Regions from separate parts of the Kyrpidia spormannii genome, predicted to be linked through region 3. Evidence: riboswitches for the same ligand, from Rfam matches in the RefSeq annotation. Region 3 holds a riboswitch; each other region holds the start of a gene.
What was found. Region 3 has a riboswitch for cyclic di-AMP ahead of CVV65_RS11930 (DUF3055 domain-containing protein). Riboswitches for the same ligand answer to the same signal wherever they lie in the genome.

Region 1 (7,313 bases), 1.0 Mb from region 3:
CGGGGCGTTCCGGGTCCTGGCGAAATCACGACGTGACTGTAGGCGTCAGGATCCAGCTCTTCGGCAGAGATCACATCGTTCCGAAGGACACTTACTGGCATTCCCAGAATCTCAATATACTGGACGAGGTTGTACGTGAAAGAATCATAGTTATCGATCATCAAAACCAAGGGTGACCCTCCTCATCTCGACTCCACTCAGCTCGGCTCTTCTCCGACTCCGCCCCGGGCGAGCGACGCGCCTTCGCTCTCCTTCGGATCCCCCGGATTGGCCTCATTCTATCTTTGCCAATTCTCCCTGTCAAGCAGCTAACCGCAAAGGTGGTGGCACAGCCGTCTGACCCTTCCCTCGCCCTCTTGACCCTGAAGGAGTTCAAACGAAAAAAGCCCGCCTCACGGCGAGCTCTCGGTTTTTTTCTGGCGGAGCTGACGGGATTCGAACCCGCGATCTCCTGCGTGACAGGCAGGCGTGTTGGGCCTCTACACTACAGCTCCAATGTGGTTGCGGGGACAGGATTCGAACCTGCGACCTTCGGGTTATGAGCCCGACGAGCTGCCAGACTGCTCCACCCCGCGACGTTTTGGTGACCCCAGGGGGATTCGAACCCCCGTTACCGCCGTGAAAGGGCGGTGTCTTAACCACTTGACCATGGGGCCTTGGCTCCCCGGGCAGGATTCGAACCTGCGACCACCCGGTTAACAGCCGGACGCTCTACCACTGAGCTACCGAGGAACGCGCCTCGTCCGAGGCATTGGTGGAGGTAAGCGGATTCGAACCGCTGGCCTCTAGAGTGCGATTCTAGCGCTCTCCCAACTGAGCTATACCCCCACGTGGTGCCGAAGGTCGGACTCGAACCGACATGGGTTTCCCCGCACGATTTTGAGTCGTGTGCGTCTGCCAATTCCGCCACTTCGGCATCGCTTCTGAATCCTCGGCACCTGACTGCCGAGTCCGGAGTTCAGTGTCCAAATCCCCGTTCGTCCTCGGGATCTAGACGCAAGGATGATTATATAAGCCAACTCGCCGCCGTGTCAACCCCCCCAATTTATTTTAACAGACGAACATTCCGCAGCACACAAGACGCTGATCCAGACCGCCGCGATGGCAAACCGCCTCCCCGGGCAGGGCCGTAGCCAAGGCTCTCCTTCGCCCTGGACTACGGCTCTCCGTTCCTTCGAATGCCGTTTTCGTCAGTTACTGACGACCCACCGATCCCCTTCTTTGGTCAAAACGAGCACAGCGTTAGGATCATTGTAAAACTGCACCCTCGCCTCGGAACCGGTATTGGAGACCAGCTTCACATTCACTGCGTTCTGATCGAGGTTCTGCCACAACTGTCGCAGGACGTGGTCCGCCTGGCCGCTGTTGCGGAAACTGCTGCTCAAAAACTGACTTGCTTTGTCAAACTGCTGAAGCTCTACGTAGCCGATAAAATTATTCGCCACTGCTACGGGATCTTTGGCTTGTCGAACCGGATCCATCACGAACTGTAAGACGACCAGGAATAATACCCCAAGGACAAAAACGATGCCGGCTACCCTTCGTCCCTGCAACATCTTTCGCCTCCATCGCGATCGGCATGTGCGGCCGAAATTCCTATTCTACTTACCGCCATCCTCAAGAAGGCCGCTGACGGCATTCCCGGCAGAGACCGTGAACCTCGATCCGCTGTTCCGTCACCGCGAAGCCCAGTTCCTCTTCCATCGCCTCGGCCAGCCCGTCCAATTGCGGGTGATAAAAATCGACGATCTTGCCGCAACGGTCACACACCGCATGATGGTGCGGGACCATATTGACATCAAAGCGGCTTGCGTGATCTCCGGCCGTCAGTTCCCGAACCAAGCCCGCCTCCTGAAACGCCCGCAGATTGTTATACACCGTCGCCACGCTCACATTGGGATAGGACGGTTGAATGGCCCGATAAATCTCATCTGCCGTAGGATGCGTTCGATGAGACAACAGGTATTGGAGGATGGCCGTCCGTTGCGGGGTGATGCGAACACCGCGCCCTTTCAACAGACCCACCGCTTCATCGTAGGACCGCATGGCCACCACCTCTCACATCTCTCTAGCTCCCTATAAATATGATTATATGAGAAAACCGCGGTTTTTGCATAGGTTTAAACTGGGAACACTTTTTGTCCATCCTTCGACAAAATCTCTGTCATTCCGACAATCCTTGCATATCCGCCGCCACCCGTCAAAGTTGCTCCGCCTTCAAAAAACAGGGGCCGATTCAGGAACTCCCTGAAAACGGCCCCGCTCCTTTTACTTCCCCAAGACTTGCACAGTCACCTGTTGCATCCCGATGTCGAGCAGTTGTTGCTGATCCAGCGGCAAGAACACGTCGATGCGATTGCCCTTGATGGCCCCTCCCATGTCCGAGGCCACGGCGTAAAAACCGTCCGGCGAGATCCCCGGAGCGTGAAAACCTTTGATCAGCACCCGGGATCCCAGTGGAATCACCCTCGGATCCACGGCCACAACGCCTACCCGCAGAGGCTGGCCAAAGGCATCCACATCCCCATATGGGCCGGAGTTCCCCGGCCCATACACCGTGGCGGTCATGGTCCTGACCGCCACCTGGGAAGGCGCTTGAGCCTGCCGCTGAACCGGCTGTCGGTTCACGGGTTTCACGACTGGCTTCACCGCCGTCGCCGCAGGTTTTGGTGCCGTCTGCCGGACTTCCTTCTTCACGGGAGCCGGCTCGAGAGCCTTGGCGGGCGGTGCGGAGACCTCCGCAGGCCGCCCGTTGCCCTGGGTAGTGTTTTGCGGAGCGGGAGCAGCCGATTCACCCGGCGCCGGGGCCGGCTGTGCCTTGGATCCCTCATCTCCGCGATGCACGGTCACGGTTGCCCCGGCCTCGGTCGGCGAAAGGGAGCGACTCGCCAATCCGGAGACACCGTCACCGCCATCAGATTTGACCGAGAAAGCGTGATACAGGGAGGGACCGAACGCCCCTGTTCCCACCGACTGCATGCCGAACGACAACGATGCCGCCAGCACCAACCATACGGAAGGGCTCACTTGCCTCTCTCCTTTCGGCGGCCTCCGGGGTTAGCTGCCGGGTTCGGTCGAAAGGTCGCCCGATGACCACCGGGTCATTTCACCCCACACATTTGGTTCCCCCGTACGCCACGCCCGGAATTCCGGAACTGTGGCGACTCGGCCGGTCGTTTTTTCAAAGGTCGTGTCCCAGTATACCCGCGACATCCCCGGATATCCATATGAAGTTGGCGGATCTTTGTCCAATTTTTGGGTTCCCTGTAATAAATCACCTATCTCCATCCATGACTAAACTCACCGCGTGACAGATCCCCGGAATGCTGTCCCCTTGTTTAACGCTGGTCGGAGAATGAAGCGCACCGGTCCCGCATAAGAGCACCCTCCGATAGCGACCCTGACGCATCTGATTGACCGCCCACCCGTACATCACCACAGCCGAGCACCCGGCTCCACTGCCCCCGGCGAATGCCCCCTGGTCTTCCCGGTAGATCATCACCCCGCAATCTTCAACCCGTTCGGTTGGCGTAACCCCTTGGCCTTCCAGAAGCTGCTTGGCAAAGGTGAGCCCAACCCGGGCTAGATCCCCGGTGAGAATGAGACCGTAATCGTCGAGACTCCGACCGAGATCCTGCAAATGAGCCACAATGGTCGCCACCGCTGCCGGGGCCTCGGCGCTGCCCATGTCGAAAGGATCCTTCAGTCCCGAATCCACCACCCTGCCGAAGGTGGCCGCCTCCACCCGGGGGCCCGTCCCGGGTTCTAACAAGGCCACACCCGCTCCGGTGACGGTCCGCTGGGCGTAGGGAGGTTTTTGAACCCCATACTCATTGGGAAATCGATACAATTTTTCCGCCGCATATGTGTGACTCACTGCTCCGGTCATCACCCGGTCCACCGCGCCGCTCTCCATCATCATCGCCGACAGGGCCAACCCTTCCACCGTCGTGCCACAGGCGCTGTAAATGCCCAAATACATCGAGCCGAGGGAACTCGCCGCAAAATTCGTGGTGGTGATCTGATCCATCAGGTCCCCGCCGATGTACAGAGGAATGTCTTCTTTCTCCAACTGCGCTTTGCGCATGGCCAGATCCATCGCTTCCTTGAGCAGCGTCCGTTCCGCTTTTTCCCAAGTCTTCTGCCCCATGCGCATATCGTCGTGGAGCCGGTCAAAATACTTCGCTAAAGGCCCCTCCGCCTCTTTTTGTCCCACCACCACCCCGGTGGTACGAATGCCTATCTGCCGTTCGAAGACATAGGTTTGATGGCCTACCCGTCCCATTCCGCCACCTCCTCCCGGTTCTCACGAACCGGCGACCCACAGTGCTTTGACCAAGGCAACGAAAAAAGCTGCAGTCACCCCGAAGGCGAGAATTGGCCCGGCCAATTTAAACATCTGCGCCGCCGTCCCCAGGACCAAGCCTTCGGACCGGTGTTCAATCGCCGCGCTGGCCATTGAATTGGCAAACCCCGTCACCGGAACCGCCGACCCCGCACCGGCCCACTGGGCGAAGCGGTCATAGACACCCAACCCCGTGGCCAAGATTGAGAGAGCGATCAACGTGGCCACCGTGGGACCCGCCGCCATCTCTTTGTCCACGCCAAACCACCGCATCCATCCCGTCTGAATCAGCTGCCCGAGCAGGCAAAGAACCCCGCCGACGAAAAATGCGCGGATGCAGTTTTTCACCAGCGGGACGGGTTTCCGAATCTTCATCACACGTTCCGCATAGGCCCGCTGGGTCGGAGTGGTCTTCGCGTCTTTTGGCCTCACCCTACCCCGCCTCCCCGCAAAAACGGCTCAATTCCCCGAACCACGTGGTCCAGATCTTTAGCCAACTGCTCATATTGCCCTTTAGAAGCCATTTTTTCGCTCTGAAGGGCGAACATCTCAAGATTCGCCTGAGCCTGTTTCAGTAGCGCGAACGTTGCCTGGCGATGGGTTGACGCCGGAACTGGCAGGTTATCGTCATAGAGATCGACATACAGATTCCCTTGGGAATCCACCTGCCCGAGGAACACATTGGATAAGAGGACCCCCTTTCGCTCCAGCTCCGCCAAGAGCCACCCGGGATCCAAATTTGCCTTGGTGAGGGCCTCGTGATTGATGTGGCCGTCCTCGATCACCACGTGAGGTTCATTGCGCAACTCGGCCGGAACCGACAAATCCCGGCGGGTCGGCTGTTCCAAGTCCGCCTTTTTTAGCACAGTCAGCTGTCCGCTTGCCTCGAGCACCGCAAACTCCACGTCGGCCACGTGAAACACGTTGCGCTGGCGCAGTTGTTGCATCAAATCATCAATGGAATACCTCACCTTTCGCAGGTTATCCTCCATCACCTTCCCCTGGCGGATCACCACCACCGGATTGCCATTCAGAAAGCGCCTCACCCATTTAAAATGCAACGCCATATACGACAGGAGAAACGGGAGAAACACCCAGACCATCAGGCTGGAGAATCCCTTCCCCATTTCTCCTTCCAAATTATAGGACAGGTTGGCGGCAATGTCGCCCATGGTGATGGCCGAGACAAAGTCGATGAAGGACAATTGGGAAATCTCCCGTTTGCCCAGGATCTTGGTAAACAGCAGCAGGATGAAAAAGATGACAATGGAGCGTAGGAAAGCGCTGACCGCCCCGTCCACGACAGCCCACCTCCCCGCCGGCCCTGGGGTTACGCGGAGGCGGTTCAGCGGGAACCCGGGTGGAGTTCCCGCTGAACTCCCCGCCTTTGCGATCAGAACCCCTTGTACTCCGGTTCCTGCTGTTCCATCTGCGTCACCCGGCTTTGTAGCGTGTTAATGATCGACTGCGTCTGGGTGGCGGCGTCGGTAAACGCTTTTTTGGCCGCTTTGTCCTGCGTTTGCAAGGCGAATTGCTCCAGGGACGCCTGGGCCGATTTCAGACCTGCTAACGTTTGTTTTACTTGAGACGCCACAGTCACGGATCCCTCACCTCCCGTTGACAGTGTGTCCGGGCTACCGGGATTTCGTGCAGCAGCCCCCTCTGGGAATTCATTCCTCCTCAGTCCTGTTGGTCCCTACGAAAGCCATCAGGGCGGGGAGACGTACGATCGCTGACCGTTAAATCTTTAGGAAGGCGAACGGTAAAGGTCGTGCCTTTTCCTAGCTTGGATTCGACACCGATCCGGCCTCCGTGAGCCTCGACGAACTCCTTGGCAATGGCCAGTCCCAGGCCGGTCCCCCCCTCTTCCCGGGACCGAGCCTCGTCAGACCGAAAGAATCGGTCAAAGATGTGCGGGAGATGTTCCGGCCGAATCCCCGGGCCCGTGTCCGACACAGCCAGGATGGCTTCCGATCCTTCCTGTCGCGCGACGATGCGGATGGCGCCCCCGGTGGGTGTGTAGCGGAGGGCGTTGCCAACCAGATTGACGATCACTTGGGTCATCCGGTGCGGGTCTACGTAGACGGGAATGGAATCGCTCGCTTCCAAAGTGAGGGTAATCTCCTTGGCCTCAGCCTCGATTTGAAAGTTATCAACAATGCGCCCAGCCAAGGCGGTGAGATCTGTCCAGGTTTTTTCAAGGGGAAGTCGGCCGGCTTCGGCCAACGAAAGTTGATGAAGATCCCCGACGAGGCGGGTCAACCGCATCACTTCATCCTGAATAGGGAGTAATGTCTCAGGCTCGGCGCGCTTAACCCCTTGCTGGATGAGTTCCAACTGCCCCTGGATGATAGTCAGCGGCGTCCGCAATTCATGGGCGACGTCCGCCACCAGGTGGCGGCGGGTCTCTTCGATTCTCGACAACTGGAGGGCCATCTCATTAAAAGCCTGGGCCACTTCTCCGAATTCGTCCCGGGTGGCGATGGAAAGCCTCGGCCCGAGGTCCCCCTTTTGAATGCGCCGGGTGGCATCGATGAGCGCCCGAAGGGGTTCGGTGATCCGCCGGGCCAACCAGGCCGCTACGAGCAGGGCCGCCACCGTCGTCAGGATCACGCCGGTCACCGTTGCCAAGGTCATCGAGTGCAAAATCGTACCTTCAATCTTCGCGAGACCCTGGATGTTTTGATCGGACACCCACAGAATCCCCACCGTTTGTCCGGCGACCGTCACCGGAACTTCCCAACCCGTTCCAAGGTCCGGATGGCCGCCGCCCACACCGAGGGACAACACGACCCGTCGTTGAGAATCCAACAGCAAGAATCGCAACGGTTCCTTTTTCGTCGCCAGCTGCTGGCTGACCACCGCCGTCACAAACTGACCAACCCCCTCCCAGGAACCGTCATTTTGCACATAATAATAAGCCAGCAGCTGTTCCCACTGCTGGACCTGGCCCTGGCGGGCCGCCATT
Region 2 (7,313 bases), 1.1 Mb from region 3:
GACCGTCTTTGGCACGCCGTATACGTCGAAGCGGTTTGCCCAGTCGGGGAACTCCGTAGCCTCGATCATGTGACCGCGGATATGGGCGTTCTCGAAGGCAAACTGATGGGCCAGGTGTACGGCGCTCGGGCAGTACGGACAGGTCGGGGTGACGAAGACGTTCAAGGTCACGTCTTGGTCGATGGTGGCCAGTTTGGTTTTGGTCTCTGCTTTCAGGCCCGAGTCGCCCCGGGAGATCATGAGGATCGCTTCGAGGAAGGCGGCGAACTCGTAGCCTGCCGGAGCGCCGTAGAAGCGAATCCCGTAATCCTGTCCGGATCCGCCGAGGATGGCGAGAGTGGGCGCTTTGTCGACCCCGATCTCCTTCGCCTTGTCTTCGTCGGTGTACAGGTTGAACACTTCCAGGGTGAGCTTGTCGGACAGGTCGGCGACTTCCTGCAACAGATCTTTGATCTGCGGGCAGGTCGGGCAGTCAATGGACGACTCAAAGAAGCGCAGAACGACAGGTTCGGTCATCGCGGAGAACCGCTCCCGAATCTTTTGCCGATCTTTTTCCGGGATCATCACAGTTACGCACCTCCGTATGCACTCCGCATTGATGCGGTGTACCCGTAAGGGTATTATCCGCTTTTAGTGGCCGGGTGTCAAGGCGACGGGTACCATCTATCTTTCAGTATGCACGTTCCGCACCAAAATCACCAGAGGGTGAGACCACATAATTTCGCCGAACCAAGGTGGCCGGACTCCGACCAAGGAGGGATTGTATTGACAAAGATCCAGTCGCAGTTTGAAGACTATGTCCGTCGCATCCAACATTTTCAGGAGGCGCTGTCCCTCATGGCTTGGGATCTGCGGACCGGGGCGCCGAAAAAGGGGGTGGAAGCCCGGGCGGAGGCCATCGGGACCTTGTCGGACGAGGTGTTCGGCCTGATGACCTCGTCGCGAATGGGAGAGTTTCTCGAAGCGTTGGAGGCGAGGGCCCATGGGCTAGACGGGAGAACCGCCGCCCTCGTTCGGGAGTGTCGCCGGGAATACGACCGCAACCGGCGCATTCCCCGGGAGCGATACCGAGCTTTTGTCGTGCTGACGGCGAAGGCGGAGTCCGCTTGGGAAGATGCCAGGAATCGGAATGATTTTGCCCTCCTTCAACCATATCTCGAGGAAATCGTTGCGATGACCCGGGAGTTCGCCGGATACTGGGGCTACGAGAAGGACCCCTACGATCCCCTCCTCGACCTCTACGAACCGGGCGTGCGCACAGCCGAGATCGACCCGCTGTTCGCGACGCTGAGAGAAGCCACCGTCGCCCTGGTGGGGGAGATCGCCGAGTCTGGGCGCAGGCCCGATCCCGGGGTTTTCGCTCGTCCGGTACCGGTCGAGACCCAGCAGAGAATCTGTCGATGGGCGCTCAAGACCATCGGGTATGATTTTGACCGGGGGCGCCTCGATGAAACGGCCCACCCCTTTCAGATCACGTTGAATGCCGGAGATGTGCGGGTAACCACGAAGTATGTCGTCGAGGATTTTCGCAGTGCGTTGTTCAGTGCGTTTCACGAGGGTGGTCACGCGCTTTACGAGCAGGGGATCGATCCGGACCTAGCGGGAACCCCCCTTTACGCCGGAGCATCCCTCGGGGTCCATGAGTCCCAGTCGAGGTTTTGGGAGAATGTCGTGGGCCGCAGCCGGGCCTTCTGGGAGCACTATTATGGCGAACTGACAAAGAGGCTGGGTCCGGCGTGGAACGATTTGGATATTGAGACGTTCTATGCGGGAATCAACGATGTCCGTCCCTCTCCCATTCGTACCGAGGCGGATGAGGTCACCTACAACCTTCATATTCTCTTACGCTATGAATTGGAACGGGCTCTGATCTCCGGGGATTTGAAGGTGGCCGATCTGCCGCAGGCCTGGAGGGAAAAGACTAGGGCGCTTTTGGGGTTCGAACCGAACCGGGACGCCGACGGTGTTTTGCAGGACGTGCACTGGGCGTCAGGGAGCTTTGGTTATTTTCCGACTTACACATTGGGAAACGTGTATGCGGCGCAATTCTGGGAGGCCATGGATCGGGACCTGGGCGGCTTCGACCGGCGGCTGGCCGAAGGGGATGTGGCGGCCGTGCGGGAGTGGTTGAGGGAAAAAGTTCACCGGCCCGGGAGGGAGCTGCAACCTCACGAGGTGTTAAAGAGGGCGACGGGTACCGACCGGCCGGTCGCCGAGCCCCTCCTCCGGTACTGGCGTGAGAAATTTGGCCCTCTGTACGGGCTATGACAGGGGAGCTTTGGGGATCATGCAGGTCAAAACGCTCATGGACGCCCTTCCCCGGGATACAGTACAATGAGGGCGCGGAGGGGTCGGGGCAGGTTGGAATCCGCCCCCTGCGCTGTGAGTATGCCTGGGGGGGCCTGAGGGTGCGACGAAATCCCGTACGAACGGAGCTGCGGATCCGGCGGGTACCGCCGAATCCGACCCGACGTTGGCTGAAATATGCCGCGAACACGATCACGGCCGCCAATCTGTCCCTCGGGCTGTTGTCGGTACTGTTGTCGTCCATGCATTTGTTTCACTGGGCTGCCGTGGCGTTGATGGTGGCGGTGCTGTTTGACCGCCTGGACGGCTCCACGGCCCGGCGGTTGGGGATTGCAAGCGATTTTGGCCGGGAGCTGGATAGTCTGAGCGACCTGGTGTCTTTCGGGGTGGCCCCGGCGCTCTTGGTGTATACCCAGGTGTACATGGAACATCTGCCGCTAGTGGGTGGGGCGTTGTCCATGGTTTATGTGCTCTGCGGCGCACTGCGGTTGGCTCGCTACAATGTGCAACGGTTCAGCGGGGGCTTTCTCGGGGTGCCCATTACGTTTGCCGGCGGTGTGCTCGGGTTGCTCAGTTTCGTCTCGAGGGATGTACACCTTCTCGGGTTTGCGGCGGCTGAGATCCTCTTATCTGCGCTCATGGTGAGCAAGATTCCAATTAAGAAATTCTAAGGGATGAGACGCGATCGGAGGGAGCGGGTTTGAAAGTCTTGGTGACCGGGGGGATCGCCGGCCTGGGTCGAGCCGTGGCTGAGCGATTGGCCCGGCGCGGCCATGACGTGGTGGTGACCTACCGACGGGATCGCGCCGAGGTGGGAGAGCAGTCCGACGGAGGTCTCAAAAAGACGTGGAGTCTTGGTGGTGTGCGGGCGGTTCAATGTGACGCAGGGTCCAGGCAACAAGTGGATCGGTGGTTGAGCCGGGAACACGATTTTGACTGCTGGATTCACGCGGTTGGACCGTTTCGGGTCAAACGGACGCCTCTGGCAGACACCGCAGCCGGGGAGTGGGAGGAGCTCGTCGCCGGCAACTTACATAGCGCGTACTGGCACGCCCGCTGGCTGATTCCCCACATGCGGGGAAATCATTTTGGGCGGGTCATTACCTTTGGGTATCCCCAGATCGAGGGCGGGATGCCTTGGGAAGGGCGGGGGGCGTACGCTGGCGCCAAGGCGGGGTTGCTTTCGTTTACCCGGACTTTGGCCGCGGAAGAAGCCCCCTACGGGATCACGGTCAACATGGTGTGTCCCGGAGATATCCGAGATCCATTTAAAGAAGGGGCGATCGTCGACGCCAGAAACCAGGCGGGTTTGTCCACGGTAGGTTCTACACCCGCCGGTCGACCCGCCACTGGAGAAGACGTGGCCCGGGTGGTTGAGTTTTTGTGTCATCCAGATTCGGACATGGTTACCGGGAGTGTGATTTACGTGACCGGAGGGGTGCAGTATTTTCCCTTCACGTATTGATGGGGCCAATGGTGTCGATGGTGGATATTTTTGGAGGAGCGCCGGGATTCACTTTCGCGAACGTGATTTTCGTGACGGTGGGGTGGGATGATCAGCGGGTCCAAACAACGTATGATAAACCGATGGCCCAAAGGGGACGGGAGAAGTGCGGCCGCGGTGCCGGATGGCGGTCCGCACCCCCTGTAAACTGAGCCCAAGTACGAGTCCTGCGAGCAACCAAAGCCACGGTTTGCGGTGGGTCATTCCTCTCCCTCCGGTTGGATATCGTGAGTGCAAGGATGGCGGTTGACTGAGCATATATTGTGCAGAGCTGCAGAATTTATTTGAAGGGCGCCGATGAGCGCGTCACGCCGTGGTGTCGGCGGAATTTTCAACAGAAACCGGCGTTGCTGTTTGTGCGGGATTGGCATACAATAATGATGTGCCCCGGGGGGGTCATGATGCGCTGAGTTCCGGACAACGGAAGCGGGGGACCCAGGACTTTGGGGTGAATCCGGCCAAGGCCGGTAGGGTGGCTCTCGACCCGAACCCGTCAGCTAACCCCGTAAGCGAAAGGAGAGTGGGTGGGTGTTGCAGGAAAGGGTCAAGGACCCGAGGTGTGTTCGGGTGTCGATCCGGCTGGGGGACGGACATGTTCCGTGGATCCGGCTCAATGAGAGGCGATTCGAATTGCCTTTTGGGTCGATCCGCTTAGTGGCGCGTTTAGTCGGTGTGAATTTGAGAAACAACCCCGACCTGCGGGAAGTGGAGGTCGGGAATCCCCACGGCTTGCGGGGGAAAGCCGACATCGGCTCCGTCATTGAGGCGCTTCGCGAAGTGATCCTGGCCAGCGGTCGATCCATGGAGTTTTCCGCCATGTTGGGCGTCTAGGGCGAGAACGGCGCGATTCGGATACAAGCGAGACAGAATCGGGGAGGCACGTAAAAGGGACCGCTTGCTGGCGGTCCTTTTTATAAGGGATCACCTCGGCGAAAGAGGGAGAGGGTCGACATGAACCACGTCCGGTTCCATGCCATCACGGGGGATCCAATTCTATACATCGATCACCGACGGAAACCCAATGGCTACATCGATGGGCATTGTCCTTTCTGTCATCCCTCTGAATCGATTAAACAGGTTTATCCTGTGGGGGATGACGCCATCAGTGTTTGGGATAATCTATACCCGGTAGTGCCGGAAGGGATGGCCCAGGAATTGGTGGTGGAGAGCCGGGTGCACGACCGGATGCTCGGCCAACATTCTGCAGAGGCCATTGCCGTGCTGCTGTGGGTCATCCGTGAGCGGATGAAACATTTATACGACCACCCCGGGGTCGTATACGTATCCATGTTTCGCAACTGGGGAAGACAATCGGGGGGTACACAACCGCATCCTCACAGTCAATTATACGCTCTGCCCTTTGTTCCTCCGGCCATCGAGCGGGAGCGGGAGGGGTTTCAAAGGCTGCAACGGGCGGGTTGTTGTCCGATCTGTCGCGAGATCGACGGGATGGTTCCCGAACGCCTGGTGGCCGAGAATGAATGGGCGATGGCCTTTGCCCCTTACGCCTCGATGCACCCTTTTGAAATGTGGGTGACTCCCCGGCGCCACGTGGGGGCTTTCGAATCGATACCTGACGATGTCCTTACGGGTATGGCGGCGGTATTGCACCAGGCGGTGGGGGCACTGGAGAAGGCTATTGATGGACGGGCATACAACATTATTTTGTGTCACGACCGGGATGAGGATTATCACCTTCGCTTCTTGGTGTTTGCGCGGATTTTCACTTCCTCGGGATTTGTCATTGGAACCGGGGCGGGGATCAACGGGCTGGATCCCGAACGGGCCGTCGCTTTGCTTCGAGGCGTTTGATTTACGATACTCCGGTATGGTAAGATAGCGCCGAAGGTGGTGAACCGGTTGCACGGGTACGCCGATGTCAAGGACGAGCTGATCCAGCGTCTCCGCCGAATTGAAGGACAGGTGCGCGGGGTTCAGAAAATGATTGAAGACGATCGGTACTGCGTAGATATTCTCACCCAGTTGGCGGCCATTCGAGCGGCTGCCAACAAAGTCGCACTGACGGTGCTTGAAGCGCACACCCGTGGGTGTGTAACCCGGGCCATTCAGTCGAACGGCGGGGAGGAAGCCATCACGGAACTGATGGAAGCCGTTGAGTTCTTTACGAAATAAATTTTTGGGTGGAGGTCGGAAGCAAGTTGGAGACAAAAGTCCTGCATATAAAAGGTATGTCCTGTAGTCATTGTGTACACGCCGTGAAGTCGGCCTTGTCTGCCTTGGCCGGAGTTCACGAGGTGGATGTGGATCTTGATAAGGGTAAGGCATTGGTGAAGTTCGACGGATCCAAGGTGCGAGAACCTCAATTCCGCGAAGCCATCGAAGAGGCCGGGTACGAATTGACGGGTATGTCGGACCACTAACAGCGCCGACCCAAAACTTCACAAAACCTCAATTGTAGATCGGGGAGGAATGGCGAAAGGAGGACCCGGGGTGGTGCGAGAAAGTCGTCGGTGGGTGCAAGGGCTGATCCTCGTGGCGGTGCTGATCCTCGCTGCAGGATGGGTGCATCGAGGGCTCGGCGGCCACCCTTCGCCCAACCCCGGGGACTGGTTCACTCACCTGAGGGGTTTTGGTTATATGGCCTGGGGGGCGGCGGCCGCATTGGTCGTCGCCCACGCTGTTTTTCCGTACATCCCCTTCGTGGTCCTGGCCGGGGCGAATGTTGCTTTGTTTGGCGCGCTTCCGGGTTTTTTGATCAATTGGCTAGGTATCGCCGCAGGAGCGTCGCTGTTGTTCTGGCTCAGCCGCGGGATTTTGCGCGGGTGGGTCCGGCGCAGGTGGAGGGATCATCCTCTCGCCGAGCGCCTGGACCGGGCAGCGGCCTCAAAAGGATGGATTTTGGTGGCGCTCACCCGGTTGGTTCCGGTCATCCCGTCATCGGCCATCGATGGGCTGGCGGGAATCTCTGGAATGATGTATCGGTCGTTTCTTGTGGGGACATTGCTCGGGACTTTTCCTATGATTGCCGTCGAGTCTTTTTTTGGAGGAGCTTTTTGGAGACCGGAGGGCGTTGTATGGTCAAGGGCTCTCCTCGGTGGAGTGGCTTGGCTGGTTTTGGTTGCGGGAGGGCTCTGGATGGGCCGGTCGGTTTTTACACCCGGTAAAACACGGGACTCCCGGAATGGGCCCCGAACCTGAGACTGGAGTGAAGGCTCAGTTCTTTTGGGTGGGCCGGTCCCCGGTCATTGTCTAGATCGTGCCTTTTTTCACAAAAGCGCGGGTTTCCTAAGGATGAACCTCTGGGTTGCGGGGCATATTGGATGCCAGGAGGTGAATCCGCGTGGAACAGGACCGCATCAAGGAATTGGAACGAGAGAAGGAGTCTCTGCTCGATCAGTGGATGTGGGCGGATCGGGCCGAGCGGGTCAGGATTCTGATTCGTCGGATGGAACTGCAGGATATGTTGGAAGACTTACAACAAACGACGGGTGGATGAAGGTACCGGGCTGAAGCGGGGTTTCTCCGCCTCGATCGTCGTTGA
Region 3 (7,313 bases):
GGCAATGGCGTGGTGATGAGGCCGATGCGGGGCGGTCACCGTGTCGTCCTTACGCAGGTGCGCACAGATCCCCACGGCTGCCGGTTCTTGACCCGCCGCCAGATGCATTTCTCCGGGCACCGTCCCGGCTCCGATGTTAAACACGGGCATCTTGCCTTCGGTGTACACCTTCACCATCGTTTCCTCAAAATACCGGATTTTGACCATCGTCTCGTACATCCACGTCAGCTTGTCCGCAGGAATGGCCACCCGGGCTCCCCCCTTGTGGAAAGAATCAACACCTTCCTCAACATATGCAAAAAACATGCCGGCCTATGCACCGGCTGACCAATCGTCAAAATTCGCCTGAGATCCCCCGGAATTTTGCCCGTAAAACCTTCTGTCTGACCGCTTCCGGGAATGGCCCATGCAACGTCTCACCTGTCCCATCCTGTTCCGCCTTGTTTCAACCACCGGTACAGGGTGCTTCGGGAAACCCCCAGCCGCCGAGCGGCGGCGGACACATTTCCGCGGGTGTTCTGAAGGGCATCTACCACTGCCTCTTTGCGACTGGGGATATTCCTTCCGGGCATGGCCCCGGTTATATTTTCAGCGTCCAAAAATGAAGTCAACCCCTCGGGGCCGATGATCCGCGAATCATCAAAAACTGATGCACAAACCATAACATTTCGTAGTTCACGTATATTTCCTCGCCACGGGTAGTCCTGGAGCAGGCGCAATGCTGCGGGATTCAACTTTTTGCCCGTACCGGTCGTATCCAGCAAATATTGCGCTAAATCAGGGATGTCCTCCTTCCGCTCCCGCAGCGGCGGAACGTGAATCGGAAGGACATGAAGGCGGTGAAACAAATCTTCCCGAAACGCCCCCTGGCGAACGAGTAACCCAAGATCCCGGTGTGTAGCAGAAACCAGCCGGACATTCACCCGGATCTCCTCCCGGCCGCCAATCGGTCGAACCGCCTTTTCTTCAAGGACTCGAAGCAGGGCGAGCTGCATTTGTGGAGGCATCTCCCCAACCTCGTCTAGGAACAAAGTTCCTCCTTCAGCAAGCCGAAAAGCCCCGGGATATCCCCCTTTTTTGGCACCGGTGAAAGCCCCCTCCTCGTGGCCAAACAATTCACTTTCCAGGAGATGTTCAGGCATCGCCCCGCAGTTGAGGGCCACAAAAGGGCCACCTCTTCGGCCGCTTCTCCGGTGGATCCACCGCGCAAGGAGTTCTTTTCCCGTCCCCGTCTCTCCCAAGAGGCACACCGGATAATCCACCCGGGCCGCCCGTTCCGCCAAGTCGATACACCTACGGAAGGATGCGCTTTTGCCGATCATCCCCTCAAAATCAACTCCTCCTTCCTGGGTCTCCACCGTTTCGCCCCCCTGTTGGGGCATCCGAGCGATGACGTCCTCCACGTGGGCTCCCATGGTCGCCACGACGCCGAGGAGATAGGGGTGGGCCGATTCCAGCGGGCCAGATAAATTCAACACACCAAAAACGTTCCCCTTCGGGTCGCGGAGAGGCACGGCGGCACAACACCAGGGGTGTGTCGCCACCACGTAATGCTCGTACCCCGCCACGTAGACAGCGTTTCCGACCTCCAGCGCCGTTCCGATCGCATTGGTGCCCACCGCCGCCTCCGACCAGTCAGCCCCCGGAACAAACTGGATCTCCCGTGCCCTTCGAAGGGTGTCCGGATGCCCGATCTCGCTCAGGATTCGTCCATCCGCATCACAGAATAAAGCGACCATCCGCTGCTCCATCAATAAACCATGAATTTTATGTACCAAGGATTCAACTTCTCGAATCACGTCAGCGTACTTGTGACGCTGCAACTCTAAATCCTCCGGCTCCAGCACAATGTCTCCGCGGTCCCGGTATGGATCCACCCCGTAGCGCCGACTCCGCACCCACGATTCGGACACGTCCCTGGATACGCGGTGGGCATCCAGCGTCCCCTCCCGCACAAACCTTTTCCAGGTCCGATACAACAAGGGCATCTCCATCCTCCCCGTCCCCCCGTTCCGTTCCACCGGACTCATCCCCGGCACAATTGCTCGGCCGCCAAGAACAAAAAATCCTCCGGATGCCTTTTGGCGGCCCCGGCACCGGACGACCACGTCCGCCGTCCGACGGGCCAACCCGGCATCCCGGAGGCCATTGATGAGGCGATACTGAAACCGAACCAACAAGATCGACGCTGAGCCATCGGAAGTTGACATCGTGGGCAAATGGTGGTCAACACACAGGATAAGCATAGGGAGAGAAATCGCGCCCGTAGCAAAGGGCACGCACAAGCCTGCATCAGAATTGCTCGCCTCGTGGCGGATAGGACAAAACGCTCGTGAGGTAATGGCCCAATTCGGTGGCCGTTTCGCCGTCGTCAATTCCAAAATGCTGGGCCACCCGCTGCGGATCTTCGGCGTCGTGGGCGTCCATGATGCTCGCCCGCCCGGTTTGTAGGCACATCACAATGCTCTTGCCCATAAAATGTTGGGAATACGTCACTGCCAGATCGAATCGCGTGCCGGCCACATCCAACGTGGCAAAATGAGTTCGGGTATCTTCCGTTTCTGAAAACAAAACGTGCTCACCCATTCCTCGATCCCCCCTTGTCAATGTCTGATGCGCGGAAGGTACCCGACGTTTTGCACGCCTTTGACTTTGCCATAGCGTGTGGCAATCCGGCGCGCCTCATACACGGTACTGCTTCGCGAACGGAGACGCCACGGGGTGGTGGGGAGCCGCAGGGACACAAAAACCCCGCCTATGAGAAGTCCTTGGCCAGGCGGGGCTTTCGCCACCGCTCCCTCCAACGCTTGCGAAGTTAGCTGACGGGTTCGGGTGGAGAGCTCACCCTACCGAGCGGATGAAACATTCTCAAATCTTCTGAGAACAGCCCGCCCGGATTCACCCCACACATGGGTCCTCCGCTTCCACTGGACATGGAACTCAGCGTCTCCGTTTTAACCATCATACATGAAAAAGGGAATTTTGGCAATGAGCGATTCGTTCACAATACGTTCACACAAGGGGGAAGCGTCATGCATCCGATACCCGCAGTCCTTCTCTCACTGGCCGTCGCCCTCGGGGCAGGCTGGTTCCTCGGAGTGCCCTTATGGATTGCCCTTATGATCGGCGCAGGTTCCATTGCCGGGGCCGCCGTCCTTCGCTCCGTCTACCACGGAGTCGAACGCCGCTTCCGGAGCCTCAACCGGCGGTGATTGCCAGGAGCCGGCCAGGCCGGCTCCCCGCCCTCAGCCGTTGCTCAAATGGCGGACATCCTCCAATACCTGCTCCATGTGTCCCTCCACCTTCACCCGAGGATAGATCTTGCGGATCACCCCGTCGCCGTCGATGAGGAAGGTGGTTCGTTCGATCCCCATGGATTTCTTCCCGTAGCGGGTTTTCTCCTTGTACACGCCGTAGGCCGTAGAAACTGCTGCGTCCTCGTCGGACAACAGCGGGAAGGGAAGCTGATATTTCTCCGCAAACTTTTTGTGAGAACTCGGGGAATCGGTGCTCACCCCGAGGATGACGGCGCCAACTTCGGAAAAGGCCTCGTGAAGATCGCGAAATCCACAGGCCTCTTTCGTACACCCCGGCGTATTGTCCCGGGGATAAAAGTACAGTACCACCGGTTTTCCGCGAAAATCCGCCAGGCTCATCGTCTCGCCCGTCCCGGTGGGAAGTGTAAAATCCGGTGCCTTCTGACCTTCCTCCACCATCTGGATCCCCTCCATCTCCCCTCCCCGCACTCCTGAGCCCATCCGTTCTGGGCCCGGGCGGGGATGACATCTCACTCGCACCCGCAACTCGGTGTCCACACCTTTTCATTGCCAGAATACCATAATTCCCATTCCGATACACGCCGCTCCCTTGCCCCGCGGCCCCGAGTCTCCTACAATGGGGACGAACCCAATGATGCTGATTGATTAAGGAGAGTGCATCATGCCTTCAATCCTTGTCCCATGGATGTTTTTCCAGGGGTTGTCCGACGACCCAGCCGTCGCGGCAGCCGAAGACTGGATAGAAACCAAAAACCCCGAGGTTGCAGCGCCCTGGTTCCGCGCTCTCCTCCGCTTTGCCGCGGAAGAAGATCCTATCCCCCTCCCCGCCACCGTCTCCCTATGGCAATCGTACCTCCTTCACCGGCTGTTCTTTTCGACCTTCCCGTCTCCGGATGAGGGGAAAGAATGGCGTCGGGCGCTTCAAGGTGGCCTCGCGGCAGATCTGAGGCGAGTGCGCCCTTTATACCATTTGGATCCCGCTCCGCTCCTCGAATCTTTAGGCCTTGGGCCAGAGGTCTTGTCTCCGGACTTTACTTCGGCTGCCTCGACCGCCCGGGGGGACACCTTGTTAAATCAGTGGCTCAGCGACCAGTTGACCGAGGTGGCCCGGTCTCTGGAGACGACGGAAGACTGGGCGGACCTCGCCGATCTGTTCACCCGGGCATTCCGAAGCATGGGCAGCGGTCCGGCCGCTCGGCACTGGGTATTTAAATGGGAAGGGCCAAGCCGGAGGCTGGTCCCCGTCATCGAGCCCGATCCCATCACCCTGGCAGATCTGGTCGGATATGAGCGGCAACGCAAACAGGTGCTGCAGAACACCGAACAATTCGTCCTGGGACTTCCGGCGAACAATGTGCTTCTTTACGGAGACCGGGGAACGGGAAAATCTTCCCTGGTCAAAGCGCTGGTTCATGAATTTGGCGCTCGGGGATTGCGGCTCGTGGAAGTGGCCCGGCGGGATCTGGGAGATTTCCCGCTCATCGTCCGCCTGTTGCGCCGCCGGCCACAAAAATTTATCCTATTTTTTGACGACTTATCCTTCGGCGAAGGAGAGACCTTTTACAAAGACCTCAAGACGCTCCTGGAGGGAGGTGTGGAACGGCGTCCGAACAATGTACTGCTCTTCGCCACGTCCAATCGACGACACTTGGTGAATGAACGGTTCAGCGACCGGGGATGGCCAACCCGGGGGGACGAAGAGGACGATCTGCACCTGGAGGACACGGTCCAGGAAAAATTATCCTTGGCCGACCGCTTCGGGTTGACGGTGTCCTTCCTGTCCCCGGACCAGGAACTGTTCCTGGAGATGGTGGGCCACATGGCCAAACGGGCAGGTCTCGAAATCGAAGAAGATTCCCTCCGACGTTTGGCCCTCCAGTGGGAACGTCGGCACAACGGCCGTTCCGGGCGCAGCGCCCGACAGTTCGTGGACCATCTGGCCGGTGAACTAGCCTTGGAAAAGAAAAAGGTGGACCAGAGGTGACGAGGGGCGCGGCGTTACACCGCGCCCTCTCCGGATACCACAGCAGTTTCTACACACTATGGCTTGGCGGGGTTTCCCGCTTCACCCAAGCCCGTTCGGGACTCAGGCACTCTTGACGGCCTCTTTCAGGGTTTTGCCCGGCCGGAACACCGGCGTCTTGCCACCGGCGATCTCGATCGTCTCCCCGGTTTGTGGATTACGGCCGGTGCGGGCTGAACGCTCCCGAACCTCGAAACTGCCAAATCCGGTCAGCCCCACACTCTCCCCCGCCTGCAGCGCTTCCTGAATCGTATCCAAGACGGCATCCACCGCCGCCGACGCCGCTTTTTTGGTCAACCCCGATTTTTCCGCCACCTTGGCGATCAAATCCTGCTTGGTCACTGGCCCACCTCCTTCCCGAAAACCCGGCCGGGACCGACTTTTCCGGCCGATTCGTCCCTAGTTTCGCCGGATTTCTCACCGGTCAAACCTGCGCGAATAGCCCCGGGGGATGGATTTCGGAAAGATTCGACCCATGACCCATCATGGTTGGCTGTCCCGAAGGGCCCGCCGCAAGATCTTGCCCACTGAACTTTTCGGTAGCTCTTCCCGAAATTCTACTTCCGTCGGAGCCTTATAGTGAGCCATACGCTCCCGGCAAAACGCGATGACCTCATCGCGGGTCAACGTCACCCCGGGCTTGCACACGACGTAGGCTTTGACTGTCTCCCCGCGGTACGGATCCGGCACCCCCACCACAGCCGCCTCCTGGATGCCCGGGTGGGTGTAGAGGACCTCTTCCACCTCACGGGGATAGACGTTGAAGCCGCTGGCGATGATCATGTCTTTCTTCCGATCGACAATGTAATAGTACCCGTCGTCATCCCGGGTGGCGATATCCCCGGTGTGGAGCCAGCCGTCCCGAAGGACCTGGGCCGTTTCCTCCGGCCGGTTCCAATATCCTTTCATGACCTGGGGACCGCGCACCACCAATTCGCCGGGCTCCCCGGGCGGAAGTTCCTGTAGACCGGTGGCTATATCCACTATCCGCGCCTCGGTTCCCGCTACCGGCAGGCCGATACTCCCGACTTTCCGCACACCATGATACGGATTGGTGTGCGTCACCGGACTCGCCTCAGTCAAGCCGTAACCCTCGAGAATCTTCCCCCCGGTTTTCTCTTCAAAAGCCCGAAGGACCTCCACCGGCAGCGGTGCGGACCCGCTGTTGCAGATGCGAATCGAGTCGATTCCGTATTCCCGGGCCTTGGGATGGCTGTTGACCGCCACATACATCGTGGGAACACCGGGAAACATTGTGGGCTTTGCCGTCTTGATCGCGTCCAGGACCTCGTCGAGCTGAAAACGGGGCAACATCACCAGATTCGCCCCCACAGCGATGCCCAAATTCATCCCCACGGTCATGCCGTACACGTGAAACAGAGGCAGAACGAGCAGAATCACTTCTTCCCCGTCCCGCAAACCGTCACGAAAATCCGCCAATGATTGGTAAACGTTGGCGACCAGGTTGCGATGGGTCAACATCGCCCCCTTGGAATAGCCTGTTGTTCCCCCGGTGTACTGCAAAACGGCCGTGTCCTCGGGAGAAATGGCCACCGACGGCGGGTCGCCTTGGGCCCCGAGAAGGGCCTCCACGGGTTGAACCCGTTCGGTCGCCGGGGTTTGCACCGGGCCGGGAAACTGAACGAGGTACGCCCGCTCGAGGTGGGTTTTCTCCCAAACCGCTTCGACCTTCCCCCACAGCGGTTCATAAGCCACGATCACCTTTGGGTCGGCGTCCGCCAGCAGGTGTTCCAACTCAGCCCCGGTGTACATCGGGTTGACCTGGACCACAATACCTCCGGCAGCTAAAACGGCGTAGTACGCAATCACATAATGAGGGCAGTTGGGCAACATGATCGCCACGCGATCCCCTTTACGAACCCCAGCCGCAGCGAGACCCACCGCGGCCCGCTGGACCATCCACCACACTTGCTCATAGGTCAGGGTGACATGGTAAAAAGAAATCGCCGGCCGCCCGGAGAAACGCTCCGCACTATCGCGGAGCATTTCCG

Region 1: linked by a shared signal. The riboswitch ahead of CVV65_RS06820 (3D domain-containing protein) and the one ahead of CVV65_RS11930 (DUF3055 domain-containing protein) in region 3 are both predicted to bind cyclic di-AMP.
Region 2: linked by a shared signal. The riboswitch ahead of CVV65_RS06485 (hypothetical protein) and the one ahead of CVV65_RS11930 (DUF3055 domain-containing protein) in region 3 are both predicted to bind cyclic di-AMP.

The regions. Positions count from the first base shown of each region.
Region 1 is NZ_CP024955.1:1,346,766-1,354,078, reverse strand. It holds gene CVV65_RS06865 (anthranilate synthase component II) at 1-170, opposite strand, end outside; tRNA gene CVV65_RS06860 (tRNA-Asp) at 418-494, opposite strand; tRNA gene CVV65_RS06855 (tRNA-Met) at 499-575, opposite strand; tRNA gene CVV65_RS06850 (tRNA-Glu) at 582-656, opposite strand; tRNA gene CVV65_RS06845 (tRNA-Asn) at 658-732, opposite strand; tRNA gene CVV65_RS06840 (tRNA-Ala) at 753-828, opposite strand; tRNA gene CVV65_RS06835 (tRNA-Leu) at 832-916, opposite strand; gene CVV65_RS06830 (hypothetical protein) at 1,191-1,556, opposite strand; gene CVV65_RS06825 (Fur family transcriptional regulator) at 1,618-2,046, opposite strand; gene CVV65_RS06820 (3D domain-containing protein) at 2,269-3,027, opposite strand; cyclic di-AMP (ydaO/yuaA leader) riboswitch at 3,032-3,181, opposite strand; gene spoVAD (stage V sporulation protein AD) at 3,275-4,285, opposite strand; gene spoVAC (stage V sporulation protein AC) at 4,307-4,777, opposite strand; gene CVV65_RS06800 (DUF421 domain-containing protein) at 4,774-5,646, opposite strand; gene CVV65_RS06795 (DUF1657 domain-containing protein) at 5,739-5,945, opposite strand; gene CVV65_RS06790 (sensor histidine kinase) at 6,026-7,313, opposite strand, start outside.
Region 2 is NZ_CP024955.1:1,300,638-1,307,950, forward strand. It holds gene pdo (protein disulfide oxidoreductase) at 1-564, opposite strand, end outside; gene CVV65_RS06465 (carboxypeptidase M32) at 766-2,268, shown strand; gene pssA (CDP-diacylglycerol--serine O-phosphatidyltransferase) at 2,409-2,978, shown strand; gene CVV65_RS06475 (SDR family oxidoreductase) at 3,008-3,772, shown strand; cyclic di-AMP (ydaO/yuaA leader) riboswitch at 4,206-4,339, shown strand; gene CVV65_RS06485 (hypothetical protein) at 4,340-4,642, shown strand; gene CVV65_RS06490 (galactose-1-phosphate uridylyltransferase) at 4,763-5,623, shown strand; gene CVV65_RS06495 (metal-sensitive transcriptional regulator) at 5,672-5,944, shown strand; gene CVV65_RS06500 (heavy-metal-associated domain-containing protein) at 5,953-6,192, shown strand; gene CVV65_RS06505 (TVP38/TMEM64 family protein) at 6,263-6,970, shown strand; gene CVV65_RS16745 (hypothetical protein) at 7,113-7,268, shown strand.
Region 3 is NZ_CP024955.1:2,371,631-2,378,943, forward strand. It holds gene CVV65_RS11920 (thiamine pyrophosphate-dependent dehydrogenase E1 component subunit alpha) at 1-249, opposite strand, end outside; gene CVV65_RS11925 (sigma-54-dependent Fis family transcriptional regulator) at 417-2,180, opposite strand; gene CVV65_RS11930 (DUF3055 domain-containing protein) at 2,293-2,586, opposite strand; cyclic di-AMP (ydaO/yuaA leader) riboswitch at 2,790-2,956, opposite strand; gene CVV65_RS11935 (hypothetical protein) at 3,033-3,212, shown strand; gene bcp (thioredoxin-dependent thiol peroxidase) at 3,246-3,716, opposite strand; gene CVV65_RS11945 (ATP-binding protein) at 3,940-5,262, shown strand; gene CVV65_RS11950 (HU family DNA-binding protein) at 5,365-5,643, opposite strand; gene CVV65_RS11955 (long-chain-fatty-acid--CoA ligase) at 5,785-7,313, opposite strand, start outside.